2 linked regions of the Desulfocurvus vexinensis DSM 17965 genome follow. Each later gene encodes a partner of the first gene's protein in a complex. Links are inferred from orthologs where the notes say so. Each region holds a gene or a part of one and is shown on either strand. Other genes may lie near its edges.

Evidence for each region.
Region 2: the proteins of tsaB (region 1) and tsaD are in contact, whole or in part, in a solved structure (PDB 4WQ4), measured with the Escherichia coli proteins. The link is inferred for Desulfocurvus vexinensis DSM 17965 from one-to-one orthologs.

Annotation. Positions count from the first base shown.
Region 1 is NZ_JAEX01000001.1:371,063-378,003, forward strand. The notes cover bases 1,913-4,727. They hold tsaB (tRNA (adenosine(37)-N6)-threonylcarbamoyltransferase complex dimerization subunit type 1 TsaB), read right to left. Parts: upstream 3,807-4,727; coding sequence 3,018-3,806; downstream 1,913-3,017. Other genes in these bases: G495_RS0101710 (flagellin N-terminal helical domain-containing protein), read right to left, coding at 1,913-2,694; rseP (RIP metalloprotease RseP), read right to left, coding at 3,811-4,727. Also shown: flagellar filament capping protein FliD, read right to left, coding at 1-1,650; more of G495_RS0101710, read right to left, coding at 1,804-1,912; more of rseP, read right to left, coding at 4,728-4,884; dxr (1-deoxy-D-xylulose-5-phosphate reductoisomerase), read right to left, coding at 4,937-6,133; G495_RS0101730 (phosphatidate cytidylyltransferase), read right to left, coding at 6,142-6,941. UniProt on the Escherichia coli protein: Required for the formation of a threonylcarbamoyl group on adenosine at position 37 (t(6)A37) in tRNAs that read codons beginning with adenine.
Region 2 is NZ_JAEX01000002.1:513,300-520,424, reverse strand. The notes cover bases 2,885-5,883. They hold tsaD (tRNA (adenosine(37)-N6)-threonylcarbamoyltransferase complex transferase subunit TsaD), read right to left. Parts: upstream 4,956-5,883; coding sequence 3,813-4,955; downstream 2,885-3,812. Other genes in these bases: fbp (class 1 fructose-bisphosphatase), read right to left, coding at 4,933-5,883; trxA (thioredoxin), read right to left, coding at 3,376-3,693; G495_RS0105335 (outer membrane protein assembly factor BamD), read right to left, coding at 2,885-3,149. Also shown: fusA (elongation factor G), read right to left, coding at 1-1,394; G495_RS0105340 (hypothetical protein), read right to left, coding at 1,446-2,333; more of G495_RS0105335, read right to left, coding at 2,421-2,884; more of fbp, read right to left, coding at 5,884-5,967; G495_RS0105315 (hypothetical protein), read right to left, coding at 6,141-6,950; G495_RS0105310 (tetratricopeptide repeat protein), read right to left, coding at 7,106-7,125.

The sequences.
Region 1 (6,941 bases):
GGACAGCTGCTTGGTCTGGTTTTCGAGGGAGGTCTTCATGTTCTCGTAATAGGACAAGGTGGCCTCCAGCCGGGCGAAGCGCATGCGCATGGTGCTTTCCGTGCGCGCGATGCGGTCCTCTTCGTAGGATATCTTCTTGTTAATGTTGTTGATGATGGTCTGGTAGTTCTTCTGCAGGATGTGCAGCGGCCCGGAAACCGAGCTGGTCAGGTTGGTGAGCTTTTCGGTGATCTCGCCCGCCTTGCCGAGCTTGAGGTGGATTTCGCCGCTGAAGGTGCTCGAGGCAGTGGTGTTCACGGCGGAGATGGACAGACCGGCCACGGGCGTGTTGGCCGGGCCGGTGAGAGTCGTGCCGCTGATGGTCGCCGCGTAGCCGCCGATGGTGGCCGAGACGATGGCGCCCGAGCCGTTGGTGGTGTACTCCACGGCGTAGCTCCCGGCCTTGGTCATGCCCGTGATGTGCCCGGCGTAGAGGAAGTCCGGCGAGTCCGTCGAACCATCGTAGCTGACGCTGAACAGGCTGGCGACCTCGTCGGGGTGGTCGGTCAGGGCCTTCTTGAACTTGGTCTCGTCGAGCAGCAGCAGCCCGCGCGTGGGCGAGCCCTCCTCGGCGTCGGTGGTGATGCCAATCTGGCCCAGGGTGGAGATCACGTCGTCGTCGTAGTCGAAGCCCAGGCCCTTGCCTGCGGTGATCTCCTTGAGCTGGGAGCTGATGATCTGCACCCCGTAGTTGCCCGTAAGCAGCGAGCCCTGCTGGGTCTGCTCGTTGAACTTGGTCAGGTTGATGAGCGCGGTGCGCACCTCGTTGATCTTGTCCACGAAGCCGCGCACGTTCTCCAGGATGGCCGCGTCGTCGTTGGCGACGGTGATGACCGAGGTGCCGGGGTCCTTGACGGTGAAGGTCAGGCCTTCCACCACGTCGGCCACGGTGTTGGAGGTGGAGTCGATGGCCAGTCCGTCCACGGTGAACTGGGCGTTCTGGGCGGTCTGGGTGTTGGTCCAGCTGGCGGCGCCGAAGCCCGCCAGGGTCGTGCCCGCGCCGATGTCCACGGTGTTGTCGGCGCCCATGTCCAGGCCGCGCACCTGCAGGTGGTAGGTCGAGCCGTTGTAGACGATGCTGGCGCGCACCCCGGGGTTGTCGGGGTCCTTGTTGATCTGGTTGACCAGGGCTTCCAGGGTCGTGCCCGCGGCCACGTCGATGGACATGGTCTGGGGGGAGGCGGTGCCGTAGGTCAGCTCCAGCACGCCATCGGCCCCGGCGACGCTGGCGGTCTTGCTGGCGAAGCCGGTGGCCAGGTTGGTCTGGATGTCGGTCCTGGCGATCTGGGTCACGACCACGGTGTGCGTGGCGCTGACGGCGGTGCTGGAGGCCGTGGCGGTGGCCACGGTGGCGTTGGACGCGCCCACGTTCTTGATGAAGAACTCGTCCATGGTGTCCATGCCCTGCATGTGCGTCTTGAGCCCCAGGAGCATGGTGTTGAGCTCCTTGAAGGCGATCTGCTTGTTTTCCCAGTCGGTGCGCCAGGTGATGAGCCGCTGCTTGTGCACGCTCTGGGCCTGGACCATGGCATCGATGATGGAGTCGAAGTCCGTGCCGTTGCCAAGGCCGGTGAAGTGGATCGCTCCTGAGCTGAGATAGTCGCCGGGCATGTCGCGTCGCTCCTCACGTGCAAAAAATTCCTGGCCAGAGGTCGCCGCCCAGGCGGCTGCAAGGTTGGTGCCAGGAAACAGCCAGCCGGGCCGCGCCGGAGGGGCGCGGCCCGGGCAGGCGGCCCGGGGCGGGGCGCAGGGGGCCCCGGGCGGCTAGCCGCCGAGCAGCTGCATGGCCAGACGCGGCAGGCTGTTGGCTTGGGCCAGCATGGCCACCGCGGACTGGGTCAGGATCTGCTGGCGCACGAATTCGGTCATCTCCAGGGCCACGTCCGCGTCGGAGATGCGCGACTCCGAGGCCTGGAGGTTCTCGGCCTGGACCTCCAGGTTGGTGATGGTGTTCTCCAGCCTGTTTTGCAGCGCGCCGAGGCTGGCCCGGATGTTGTCCTTGGAGACGATGGCCTCGTTGAGGGCGTCCAGGGCGTTCTGCGCGGCGGACTGGGTGGAGATGGAGTAGCCTGCGCCCGCCGGGGCCTGGTTGCCCACGCCCAGGGCCGAGGCCGTGGCCGTGTTGATCTGGATGTAGTAGTAGTCCTCCGAGCAGTCGTTGCCCGTGCCGAAGTGGATCTTCATCTTGCCCGTGGGCATGATCCCCGAGCCGTCGTGCGTGCTCCCGGAGAGGTTGCCGTTGAGCAGGTAGATGCCGTTGAAGTCCGTGGCGTTGGCGATACGGGTGATTTCCGAGGCCATGGCCTGGTACTCGGAGTCGATGAGCAGGCGCTGGTCGGAGTTGTACGTTCCCGTGGCCGCCTGTTCCGCCAGCTCCTTCATGCGGATCAGCTTCTCGTCGATGACGCCCAGGGCGCCGTCGGCGGTCTGGAGCAGCGAGATGGCGTCGTTGGCGTTGCGGGCGCCCTGGTGCAGGGCCGCGATTTCCGAACGCATGATTTCGCGCACGGCCATGCCCGCCGCGTCGTCGGCGGCGGTGCCGATGCGCAGCCCGGACGACAGCCGGCGGACCGACGTGCCGAGCGCCCCGAAGGAGTTGCTCAGGTTCCTGGCGGCGTTGATCGCCATCAGGTTTGTGTTGATGACCAGAGACATGCCACTTTCCTCCATGAAAGTCTGTTCTCTGCGCCCGGCGTCCCTGCCGGGTTATGCATAAGGCCCACGGGGCGCCGCCTGGCTGTCCTTGCCGGGCTGTGTCCGCGTGTTGCAGGTCTCATCGGCGGGGCGGAGGTGTGGCTTTAGGGGGCGGGTGCGATTTGGTGCGTCCTGCCCTGGGGGCGCGGGGCAGTGGGCGCAGCTGGCGCGCGGGCAGCGGGGGCGCGGGGGCCGGGGCGGAAGCGGGAAACGGCGCCAGGGGCGCGGCTGGCGGGGGGCAGGGGCCAGGGACGCGGGCGGAACGGGCCGGGCTGGCGTGGGGCTCAGGCCTGCGGGGCGTCCAGGCGCGAGGTGGCCTCGTCCAGCTGGCGGCGGGCGCTGGCGGGGTCCAGGCCCCGGCTGGCGGCAATGGCCGCGAGGTTGTCCTCGGCGTCGCTGGCGCGCAGGTACAGGGGCTCGGGGGGCTCGGGGCCGAAGGCGGCGGCCTGCGCGGCGCGGGCCAGCACATGGGGCAGGGGCTGGTCGAAGCGCGTGTCGGGCAGGGCCATGCCGGGCAGGGCGGCGTCGAAGAACGCGGCGTTGTTGCGCAGCCCGCTGCCCAGGGCGCGGCAGGGCCCGGGCAGGGCCCCCAGGGCCCGGGCGGCGGCCTCCAGGCTCATGGGCGCGGGCCCGGCCAGGGGCGCGGCCTGGGGCATGGCGAAGGGCTGCATGTAGACCTGGCCCGTGCGCGAATGGGTGACGACCGCCAGGGTGCCGCCAAGCAGCGGCGCGGGCCCGGCGGCCAGCAGGGGCAGGTAGTCCAGCCCGGCCAGGGGCAGGCCCGCCGCCCGGGCCAGGCCCAGGGCCAGGGCCATGGTCATGCGCAGCCCGGTGAAGCTGCCCGGCCCGCGCACCACGGCCACCCCGGTCAGCTCCGCCGCCGTCAGGCCCAGGGCGTCCAGCAGGCCCGCCAGGGCCGGGGCCGTGTGCTGCATGGCGCGCCCTCCCACGGCCAGCTCCTGGGCGGCGAGCACGGCGCCGTCCTGGGCCAGCACGAGCTGGAGGCGCTCCTCGGCGCCGCACAGCACCAGGGCCGGGCGCAGCTCGGGAGTCTGGGGGCGTTTGCGGGCCACGGCGTCAGGACGGCGCGGTGAACAGCCGCAGGATGTCGTTGAAGATGGCCAGGCCCATGAGCGCCACCAGGAACACGATGCCCAGGCGCGTGGTCATGATCTGCCAGCGCTCGGGCACCGGGCGGCGGAAGATCATCTCCAGGGAGAAGAACAGGATGTGCCCGCCGTCCAGCACGGGGATGGGGAAGAGGTTGATGAGCCCCAGGTTCACGCTGATGATGGCCGTGAGCAGCAACACGCTGACGATGCCCTGCTCGGCGCCCTGGCTCACGAGCTGGGCGATCATGATCGGCCCGCCCACTGTCTCCAGGGGGATGACGCGCTCCACGATCTTGACCAGGGCCTTGAAGGTCAGCACGATGTAGCCCCAGGTGTCCCTGGCGCCCTCGATGAAGGCCGCGCCCGCGTGCATGGGCAGGGTGGCCAGCTCGCCCGCCGAGCCCACGCCGAGCATGGGCGTGGTGATGGTCTCCCCGAAGATGGAGCGCCGCTCGGACAGGCGCGGGGTCACGTCCAGGACCAGGACGGCGCCGTCGCGCTCCACGGTCAGCGCGATGGGCTGGCCCTGGTTGGCGGCGATGCGCTCGGTCATGTCGTTCCAGAAGTGCACGGTCACGCCGTCCAGGGCGGCGATGTGGTCGCCGGGCAGCACGCCCGCGGCCTCGGCGGCGCTGCCCGCCTGCACGCTGCCCACGGTGGTGGCCAGCTCGGTCTTGCCCGCCGTGGCGTAGATGCCAAACAGCACCACCCAGGCCAGCACGAAGTTGAACACCGGCCCGGCGGCGACCACGAGCATGCGGTGCAGCGGCGGGCGCAGGGCGAAGTTTTCGGCGGCGGTGAAGCCGTCGGGCTGGTCGTCCTGGGCGGACTCGCCCACCAGCTGCACGTAGCCGCCCAGGGGGATGAGCGAAAGCTGGTAGCGCGTGCGGCCTCGGTCGAAGGCCAGCAGCCGGGGCCCGAAGCCCAGGGAGAAGGTCTTGACCCCGATGCCCAGCAGCCGGGCGACCAGGAAATGGCCCAGCTCGTGGAAGAAGATCAGCGCTCCAAGAACGAGGATGACGGCGAAGGCACCTTGCATCGCGGGGGGTCTCCAGTATGCGGCCCGGCCCCGGCGGGGGCGGGGGGCGGCGTCAGGGGTTGGCGGCCCAGGCGCGGACCGTGGCGCGGGTGGCGCCGTCCAGCTCCAGGATGGCTTCCAGGCTGTCCACGGGCCGGGGCTGGTGGGCTTCCAGGGCCCGGCCCACCAGGGCGGGGATGTCCAGGAAGCCGATCTGCCCGGCCAGGAACAGTTCCACGGCCACCTCGTTGGCGGCGTTCACGGCCACGGGGTGGCTCGGGCCCGCGGCTAGGGCCTGGAAGGCGTAGGCCAGGCAAGGAAAGATATCTAATGCCGGGGCTTCGAAGGTCAAGTGCCCGGCGCGCACCAGGTCCAGCGGCTCCAGGGACAGCGCGGCCCGCTCGGGCCAGCACAGGGCGTAGGCGATGGCGATGCGCATGTCCGGCGGGCCGAGGTGCGCGAGCACCGAGCGGTCGTGGTATTCCACCAGCGAGTGGACGATGCTTTGCGGATGGACCACCACCTCGATGGCCTCCGGCCCCAGGCCGAAGAGGTGCGCGGCCTCGATGACCTCCAGGCCCTTGTTCATCAGGGTCGCCGAGTCCACGCTGATCTTGGCGCCCATGGACCAGTTGGGGTGGGCCAGGGCCTGGGCGCGGGTGACGCGGGCCAGCTCCGCGCGGCCCTTGCCCCGGAAGGGCCCGCCCGAGGCCGTGAGGATCAGGCGGCGCACATGGCGCGGGTCGTGTCCGGCCAGGGCCTGGAACAGGGCGTTGTGCTCCGAGTCCACGGGCAGGATCATGGCTCCGGAGGCGTGGCATTCCTGGCGGAACAGATGCCCGGCCAGCACCAGGGCCTCCTTGTTGGCCAGGGCGATGACCTTGCCCGCGCGGGCGGCGGCCAGGGCCGGGGGCAGCCCCGCCGCGCCTACCTGGGCCGCCAGCACCGTGTCGGCCTCTGGCAGGGTGGCCAGCTCGACGTAGGCTTCGGGGCCGACGAGGATCTCGGGGGCGTAGCCTGCGGGCAGCAGGGCGCGCAGCTCCCCGGCGGCCTCGGCGGTGAGCACCGCCAGCCGGGGCGGGCGCAGGGCAGCGGCCTGCGCGGCCAGCAGGGCGGCGTTGCGCGCCCCGGCCAGGGCCAGGACCTCGAAGCGCCCCGGATGCTCGGCCACCACGCGCAGCGCGCTGACGCCGATGGACCCGGTGCTGCCCAGGACCACCAGCCGCCTGGGGCCGCCGGGCCGGGGAACGAGGGGCGAGATGTAGCGCATGGCGGGGCCTAGTTGGCGGCGCCGCGGAAGAAGTGGAACACGGCGTCCAGCCCCGCGTAGGTGGCCACGGCCAGCAGCAGGCTGTCGATGCGGTCGAGCACGCCGCCGTGGCCGGGCAGCAGGGTGCCCGAGTCCTTGACGCCCAGGCGGCGCTTGAGGGCCGACTCGAAGAAGTCGCCGAACTGGGAGGAGACGTTCAGCCCCGCGCCCAGCAGGGCCCACATCCACCACGGCCTGCCCGCCCCGGCCCCGGCCAGCCAGAATTCGTCCACCGCCCCGGCCAGCAGGCAGACGCCCACGCTGGTGGTCATTCCGCCCAGGCTGCCCGCCCAGGTCTTCTTGGGGCTGACCCGGGGCCAGATCTTCGGGCCGCCGATGAGCGACCCGGCGTAGAAGGCCCCGGTGTCCGAGGCGAATGTCGCCAGCAGCACCAGGATGATCTCCATGCGCTCGAAGCCCAGCAGGAACTGGAGCATCACCGGCAGGTAGAGCAGGCCCGTGAGCAGCACCGAGGCCCGGCCGTAGGAGGACTCCTCGCCCTGGTCCTCGGGGCGCTCGGCGTAGCGGCACAGGAACCACAGGTTGCAGACCCAGAAGGCGCCGATGAGCGCGCCCAGGATCATCCAGGGCTGCCCGGTCTTGCCGGCGTAGAGGATGAGCACGCCCAGGGCCAGGCCCGCCGCCTTGAGCGGGGCGTGGCGCCCGCCGCTCCAGAACATGCTGTAGAACTCCCACAGCCCCGCGCTGGACAGCGCCGCCAGCAGGACGAACTCGGGCCAGCCCCGCAGGGTGATGGCCAGGGCCAGCA
Region 2 (7,125 bases), on another replicon or contig:
ACGACCTCCAGATGCAGCTCGCCCATGCCCGACAGCAGCAGCTGGTCCGTGCCCTCGTCGCGGCGCATCTCCAGGGTCGGGTCCTCCATGAGCATCTTGTGCAGCACTTCCTCCAGCCTGTCGGCCTCGGCGGCGTTGCGCGGCTCCAGGGCCAGGGAGATCACGGGCCGGTAGTCGTCGATGCGCTCCAGCACGATCTGGCGGTCCTGCGCGCACAGGGTGTCGCCCGTGCGCGAAAATTTCATGCCCGCCGCAGCCACGATCTCGCCCGCGAAGGCGTGATCGACCTTCTCCTTGTGCCCGGCGTGCAGGCGGAACAGGCGCGCCACGCGCTCCTCCTGCCCCTGGGTCACGTTGTACACCGTCTGCCCGGCCTCGACCATGCCCGAATACACGCGCAGCAGCACGACCTTGCGCCCGGTGTCCATGCTGACCTTGAAGGCCAGGGCCGCCAGCGGGCCCCGGGGGTCGGGCGGCAGGGTCACGCGCTGGCCGGAGGCGGGGTCCAGCCCCTCCTGCCCGGGCACGTCCGCCGGGCTGGGCAGATAGGCGCATACGCCGTCCAGCAGCGGCTGCACGCCGATGTTGCGCAGGGCCGAGCCCGCGAACACCGGCACCAGGGCCAGGCGCAGAGTGGCCCGGCGCACGGCCTCGCGGATGGCGCCTGCGGCGATGTCGCCGCCGCCCAGGTAGACTTCCAGGAACGCCTCGTCGGCCTCGGCCAGAGTCTCGAGCATCCGCTCGCGCCAGGGGGCGGCCAGGGCCTCGTCCTCGGCGTCCAGGGCCTCGGCGCGGACTTCGGCGCCCTGGGTCTGGGGGTCGAAATGCAGGCGGCGCATGGCCACCAGGTCGATGACGCCCGCAAACTCCTGCCCGGAGCCCACGGGCACCGTGAGCGGCAGGGGCACGGCGCCCAGGCGCTCGCGCATGGCGTCGAGCACGGCGGCAAAGTCCGCCCCCGGGCGGTCCATCTTGTTCACGAAGGCCAGCTTGGGCACATGGAACTTCACCGACTGGCGCCACACGGTCTCGGACTGCGGCTCCACCCCGCCCACGGCGCAGAACACGCCCACCGCCCCGTCGAGCACGCGCAGGGAGCGCTCCACCTCGATGGTGAAGTCCACGTGTCCGGGGGTGTCGATGAGGTTGATGGTCGCCCCGTTCCACTGGCAGGTGGTGCAGGCCGAGCCGATGGTGATGCCGCGCTCCTGCTCCTCGGGCATGAAATCCATGGTCGCGGTGCCGTCGTGGACCTCGCCCATGCGGTGGATGCGTCCGGAGTAGTACAGGATGCGCTCGGTCAGCGTGGTCTTGCCCGCGTCGATGTGGGCGATGATGCCGATATTGCGCAAGGAATGCAGGAAATCCTTGGGGATGGCCACCTTCTTGGACATGCTTGGCTCCCTGGGCTGCGCCGGGTTGCTGTGATGCTGCCGCAGCCCGGGCTACCGGGAGCAGTCCGACAAGGCCAGGCTCTGGCCGTGGAACAGCCACGCGTCCAGCCCGGGCCAGGCCCAGCAGCCCTCCTGCCCGGGGGCCAGGGCCAGGGGCGTGGCCTCCAGGGCCTGGGGCAGCGCGTCTTCGGGCACATAGAGCACCGGGTAGCCGCCCGCCAGCAGGGCCCGCAGGCCGCCGGGCCTGCGCCGCCCGCCCGGGGGCAGCCCGGGGATGGCCGTGCGCGCGCCGTAGACGTCCACCGTGGCGCAGGCGTGGACCCAGGCCAGGGTCGGCCAGTCCCAGTTGCAGCCGGGCCCGGCCAGCACGCCTACCCGCTCCACGGCGAAGGGCCGCCACAGGCGCAGGGGCGGGGCGGCGTAGCCCGCAGCCGTGCGCAAGCCGTCCAGGGCCTGGCCCTGGCCGAGGAACAGCGCCACTGCCGAGCCGCCGTTGACCAGGAAGGTCATGAACTGGCGCGCCTGGGCCTCGTCCAGGTGGAAGACCGTCTCCAGGCCTGCCAGTTCCAGGGCGGCCAGCACGTCGTCGGCGGCGGGCGGCCCGGCGTGCACGCGCACGGCGCACAGGTTGGGCACCCCGGACAGCAGCATGGGCACGGCGGCGGCCACGGCCTGCGGGGCCGAGGCGCAGGAGTCGTCCAGGAAGAGCACCGCGCAGTCCCGGGGCGCGACGCGCAGGCGCGAGGCGAAGCCCTGGCGATGGATCACGCCGTGCTCGCCCAGGGGGTCGGCCATGGGCCCCGCCAGGGCGTGGACCTGGGCGATGGTCTTCTTGATCCAGGCGCGGCGCGTGCCGTCCAGAGCCGCATAGGCCCGGGCGAACGCCTCGTCGGGCACCGCGAGTTCCTCGGCCCACCGCGGGAAATATCCTTGGCTCATGCCCTGCCCTCCCCGTGCCGGGCGCCCGGCAGGCCGGGCGCCAAGAAAAAAACGGCCCTTTGAGGGCCGTTTTCCAGGTGCATCACCCTACAGCCACTCGAACCACTGCTTCCAGCTGCCCTGTTCGCGTTCGCGTTCCTTGTCGGACGCGCCCTGCTGGTGGCGCAGGTAGGCCACCTTGGCCCGCTGCTCGGCGTAGGCCACCACCTCGGGCAGGTCGGCGTAATTGTCGGCCACGTGGCGGTAGCGGGTCCAGGCGGCGCCGTAGCGCTCGAGGTTCCAGTAGAAGTCGGCCACGAAGATCTCGTGCTCGGCGTGCTTGCGGCGGCACTCGACGATGTAGTCCCGGGCCTGGGGCGCGTACTTGCCGTCGGGGTACTCCTCGACCACGCGCCGGAAATATTCGATGGCCGAGTCGATGCGGTCCATGGGCCGGTCGATGGCCGTGGCGCTCTTGTAGTTGGCCATGCCGATCTGGAAGAGCACGTACTCGATCATCTCGTGGCGCGGGTGCCGCGCCTCGAACTCCACGTAGGCGTCGGAAGCGGGGATATACTGCTCGGCCAGGAAGTAGGCGTCGCCCAGGCCGATCTCGGCCCGGGCCGTATAGGGGCTGAAGGGATAGCGGTCCTTGAGGCGCTGGAAGTACTCCGCGGCCTGCATGTAGTCCTTGTCCTGCATGGCCTCCGCCCCGGCTTCGTACAGCTCCTGCGCCGTGTCCTCGGGGGGGGGCAGCAGGAAGTAGTCGATGTAGCCGCAGCCGGAAAGGCCAAGGAGCATCACCATCACGGCCAGGAGGCGAGGGATTCTGTTCATGTGTACCGTTGCGCGGTGTTGCCCGTCCGGGCGGGATGCCCGGTCCACGGACGCGCCCAGGCGCTGTGGGCGAAGCTCATCCGAAAGGTTCGTACCCAACCAGTGGCCTTGCGGTCAAGCCCGGAAAAAAACCGCCCCCGGCCACGGGCAACCCTTTGCCGCCACATGAAAAAAGGGCGGCCCGGCTGGCGCCGGTGCCGCCCGGGAAAACAGAACCGGAGCCGACCTACAGCTTGGAACTGAGCATTTCCTTGATGCTGCTCTTGGACACGGCGCCCGTGACCTGCTCCACGACCTCGCCGTTCTTGTAGAGAATGAGGGTCGGGATGGCGCGGATGCCGTACTTGCTGGGGGTGGCCTGGTTCTCGTCCACGTTCATCTTGGCGACCTTGACCTGCCCGGCGAACTCGGTGGCCAGCTCGTCCACGACCGGGCCCATGGCCCTGCAGGGGCCGCACCACGGAGCCCAGAAATCCACCAGCACGGGCAGATCGCACTGCAACACTTCGGACTCGAAATTGCCGTCGGAAACCTGCAAAGCCATATCGTACTCCTTTGTCGTTCTTACCGGTTCCACCGTCCGCCGGAAGCGGCAGCAAAAAAATTCGCCCCCTGCAAAGCTCCCGGGGCCCGCCCGCAAAACCTTGCCTGAGTCTCTCAACCCTAAGGGCGCCCCGTCCGGGTGTCAAGAGTCCAATCGCCACCGGCCCGGGCCTGGCCAGGCGCCCCTTGCAGGTAGTCCCAGGGGATGCTCCGGCCCCGGGGCACGGCCTCCAGGTCCAGCCCGTGGCGGTATCCGGCCTTGAAGAGATACTCCCCGGCCAGGGCGATCATGGCCGCGTTGTCGGTGCACAGCGCCAGGGACGGCAGCACGATGTCCAGCCCGCGCTCGCGGGCCAGGGCGGTCATGGCCGCGCGGACCATGCCGTTGGCCGCCACGCCCCCCGCGACCACCAGGGAGCGCACCCCCGGGCTGGCGTCCAGGGCACGGGCGGTCTTGATGCGTAGCGTGTCGGCCACGGCCAGGTTGTACGAGGCGCAGGCCCGGGCCAGGGGCTCCAGGGCGCCCCGGGCGCGTAGCGCCGCCACCAAAGCGTCCAGGTCGTCCACCAGGGCCGGGGCGCGCAGGTCCGGGTTGGCCGCCACGTGGTTGACCATGGCCGTCTTCAGGCCCGAGAAGCTGAAGTCCAGGTTGTCGTTGGCCACGTAGGGCCGGGGGAAGAGCGCCGGGTCCGCCTCGGCCAGCTGGCCGAGCACGTCGATGAACCGCCCGCCGGGGTACGGCAGGTTCAGGGTCTTGGCGGCCTTGTCGAAGGCCTCGCCCGCCGCGTCGTCCAGGGTCCGGCCCAGGGTGGTGAAGGCCACGGGGTTGTCCATGCGGTAGGTCTGGGTGTGCCCGCCGGAAACGAGCAGCCCCAGGGCCGGGAAGGCCATGGGCCGCTCCAGGGCCGGGGCCAGCAGGTGGGCCCAGAGGTGGTTCACGCCCACCAGGGCCGCGCCCGTGGCCAGCACGAGGCCCTTGGCCAGGCTCATGCCCACCAGCAGGCTGCCCAGCAGCCCCGGGCCGCGCGCCACGCACACGGCGTCCAGCTCGCCCAAGGCCACGCCCGTGTCGGCCACAAGGCCGTCCAGCAGCGGCCCCAGGGCGCGCAGGTGCTCGCGCGAGGCCAGCTCGGGCACTACCCCGCCGAACACCGCGTGGGCCCCGACCTGGGTGGCGATGCGCTGGGCCAGCAGCTGGCCGTCGCGCACCAGGGCCAGGGCCGTTTCGTCGCAGGAGGTCTCAACGCCCAGGCACAGTGTCACACCCACCCCGCAGCATGATCTCGCGCACCGCGCGCACGTCTTCGAGCGAGCCCACGAACAGCGGCACCCGCTGGTGCAGCTCGGTGGGCGTGTATTCCATGATGCGGTTGACCCCGTCGGTGGCCATGCCGCCCGCCTGCTCCACGATGAAGGCCATGGGCGCGGCCTCGCAGGTCAGGCGCAGCTTGCCCGAGTAGGAGCCGTCCTCGCCGCGCCGGGCGGGATACATGAAGATGCCGCCGTAGAGCAGGTTGCGGTGGAAGTCGGCCACCAGCGAGCCGATGTAGCGCGAGGAATAGGGCTTGCCGCGGGCGTTTTTCGCATTGCGGAAGTGGGTGACGGCGCTTTGGGTCGCCGTGTCCCAGGAGTTCCAGTACGACTCGTTGACCGAATAGATGCGCCCGCTTTCGGGAATCTTCATGTCCGGGTGCGAGAGCAGGAATTCGCCCACGCTGGGGTCCAGGGTGAAGCCGTGGACGCCGTTGCCCGTGGTGTAGACCATCATGGTCGAGGAGCCGTAGATGAAATACCCGGCGGCCACCTGCTTGTCGCAGCGCTGGAGCACCTCGGCCAGGGAGGGCGCCCCGGGGCTCTTGTGCAGCGGACGGCGATAAATGGAAAAGATGGTGCCGATGCTCACGTTGACATCGATGTTCGACGAGCCGTCCAGGGGGTCGAAAATCAGGATGTAGTCGCCGTGGGGCAGGTCGCCGGAAACCTGGATCAGGTCGCCGTTCTCCTCGGAGGCCATGGCGCACAGCACGCCCGAGCGGCGCAGGCGGTGGATGAGCACGTTGTTGGCGAACTCGTCGAGCTTGCGCACCTTCTCGCCCTGGACGTTGGTTTCGCCGGTGAAGCCGAGCACGTCCACCAGCCCGGCCTTGGTCACCTCGCGCGAGATGAGCTTGGCCGAAAGGATCAGCTCGTTGAGCAGCAGGGTGAACCGGCCCGTGGCCATGGGGGATTTCTTCTGGTGCTGCAGCAGATGCTCGGTGACCGTGACCTGGCGCATGCGTGACCTCCGTTGGCGATGCGACGCGTTGCGCACCGCGCGCAACGGCTTGTCATAAACCAGCGCCGGGCGGCAGTAAAGCCGACGTGGCAATCCGCCCCCCTGGGGCGTGAAAAAAGAAGGAAAGAGCGGACGCGGCGGGCCGCCCCGGCAGGACGGCCCGGCTAAGCGGGCTAGAACAGCCCGAAGAAGGAGAACCCGGAGGACTCCTCGTCCTCCACCGCCGCGGTGGCGTAGACCAGCTTGAGGTCGCCCAGGAAGCGGCACAGCCAGATGTATTCCCGTCCATCGGCGGTGAAGCGGCCATGGCTCTCGTCGGCGAGGATCTCGGCCCAGGGCTGGGCGCGCACGGCCTGGGTGGCGGCGTCGTCCGCTCCGGCCCAGAGGGTCTGCTCGGCGGTGACCACCACCAGCGCCCCGGGCTCGGGGCTGAATTCCAGGAGGTTGCGGATGTCGAAATGGACCATGATGGCGCCCACCAGCTCGTTGCCCCGGAACATGCCCGTGGCCATGTAGACCTCCGGGCCCAGGGGCGTCATGTCCACATGGGCGCGCAGCCTGCGGTCGGCCAGGGCCTCGCCGTGGGCCAGCAGCGGTGCGAAATTCAGGGGCTTGAGGGCTGTCTCGGGGCGCTGCATGACGATTTCGCCATCCAGGGTCGCCACCACCAGCCCGCTCATCCAGGGATAGTCGGCGAACAAGGTCTGGACCCAAGCGTCCCCGGGGAAGGCATCCTGGCGGTTGAGGGCGATGGCCAGGGTGTGGGCGGGTTTGTCCACCGGGGCGAACAGCTCGGCGAGCTTGGCCTCGCTGGAGGTCCAGTCCCGGGCCTCGTAGTCGATGCTGGGGTCGGTGTTGAGGTAGCCCTTGTAGTACTTGTGGGTCGTCGTCTTGGTGGCCGACCAGGTCTTGTCCAGGGTCTCGCAGCCCGGAAGCAGGCCCAGGGCGGCGGTCAAGGCGACAACAGCGAAGAAGCGTTTCAAGTTCCAACCCCTCGTCTGGGCGTGGTGCAGGGCAACGGGCCGCGCGGCGGCGGCTCCCCGCAGGTGTGCCAAAGTCTGGGCAATTCAGCAAGGGAAACTTGGCCCGCAGCCGCCCGCGGCCCGCTCGTGCAGCGCCGGGCGCGAGGCCACGCGGCCTAGTGGGCCGCCCGGGCCT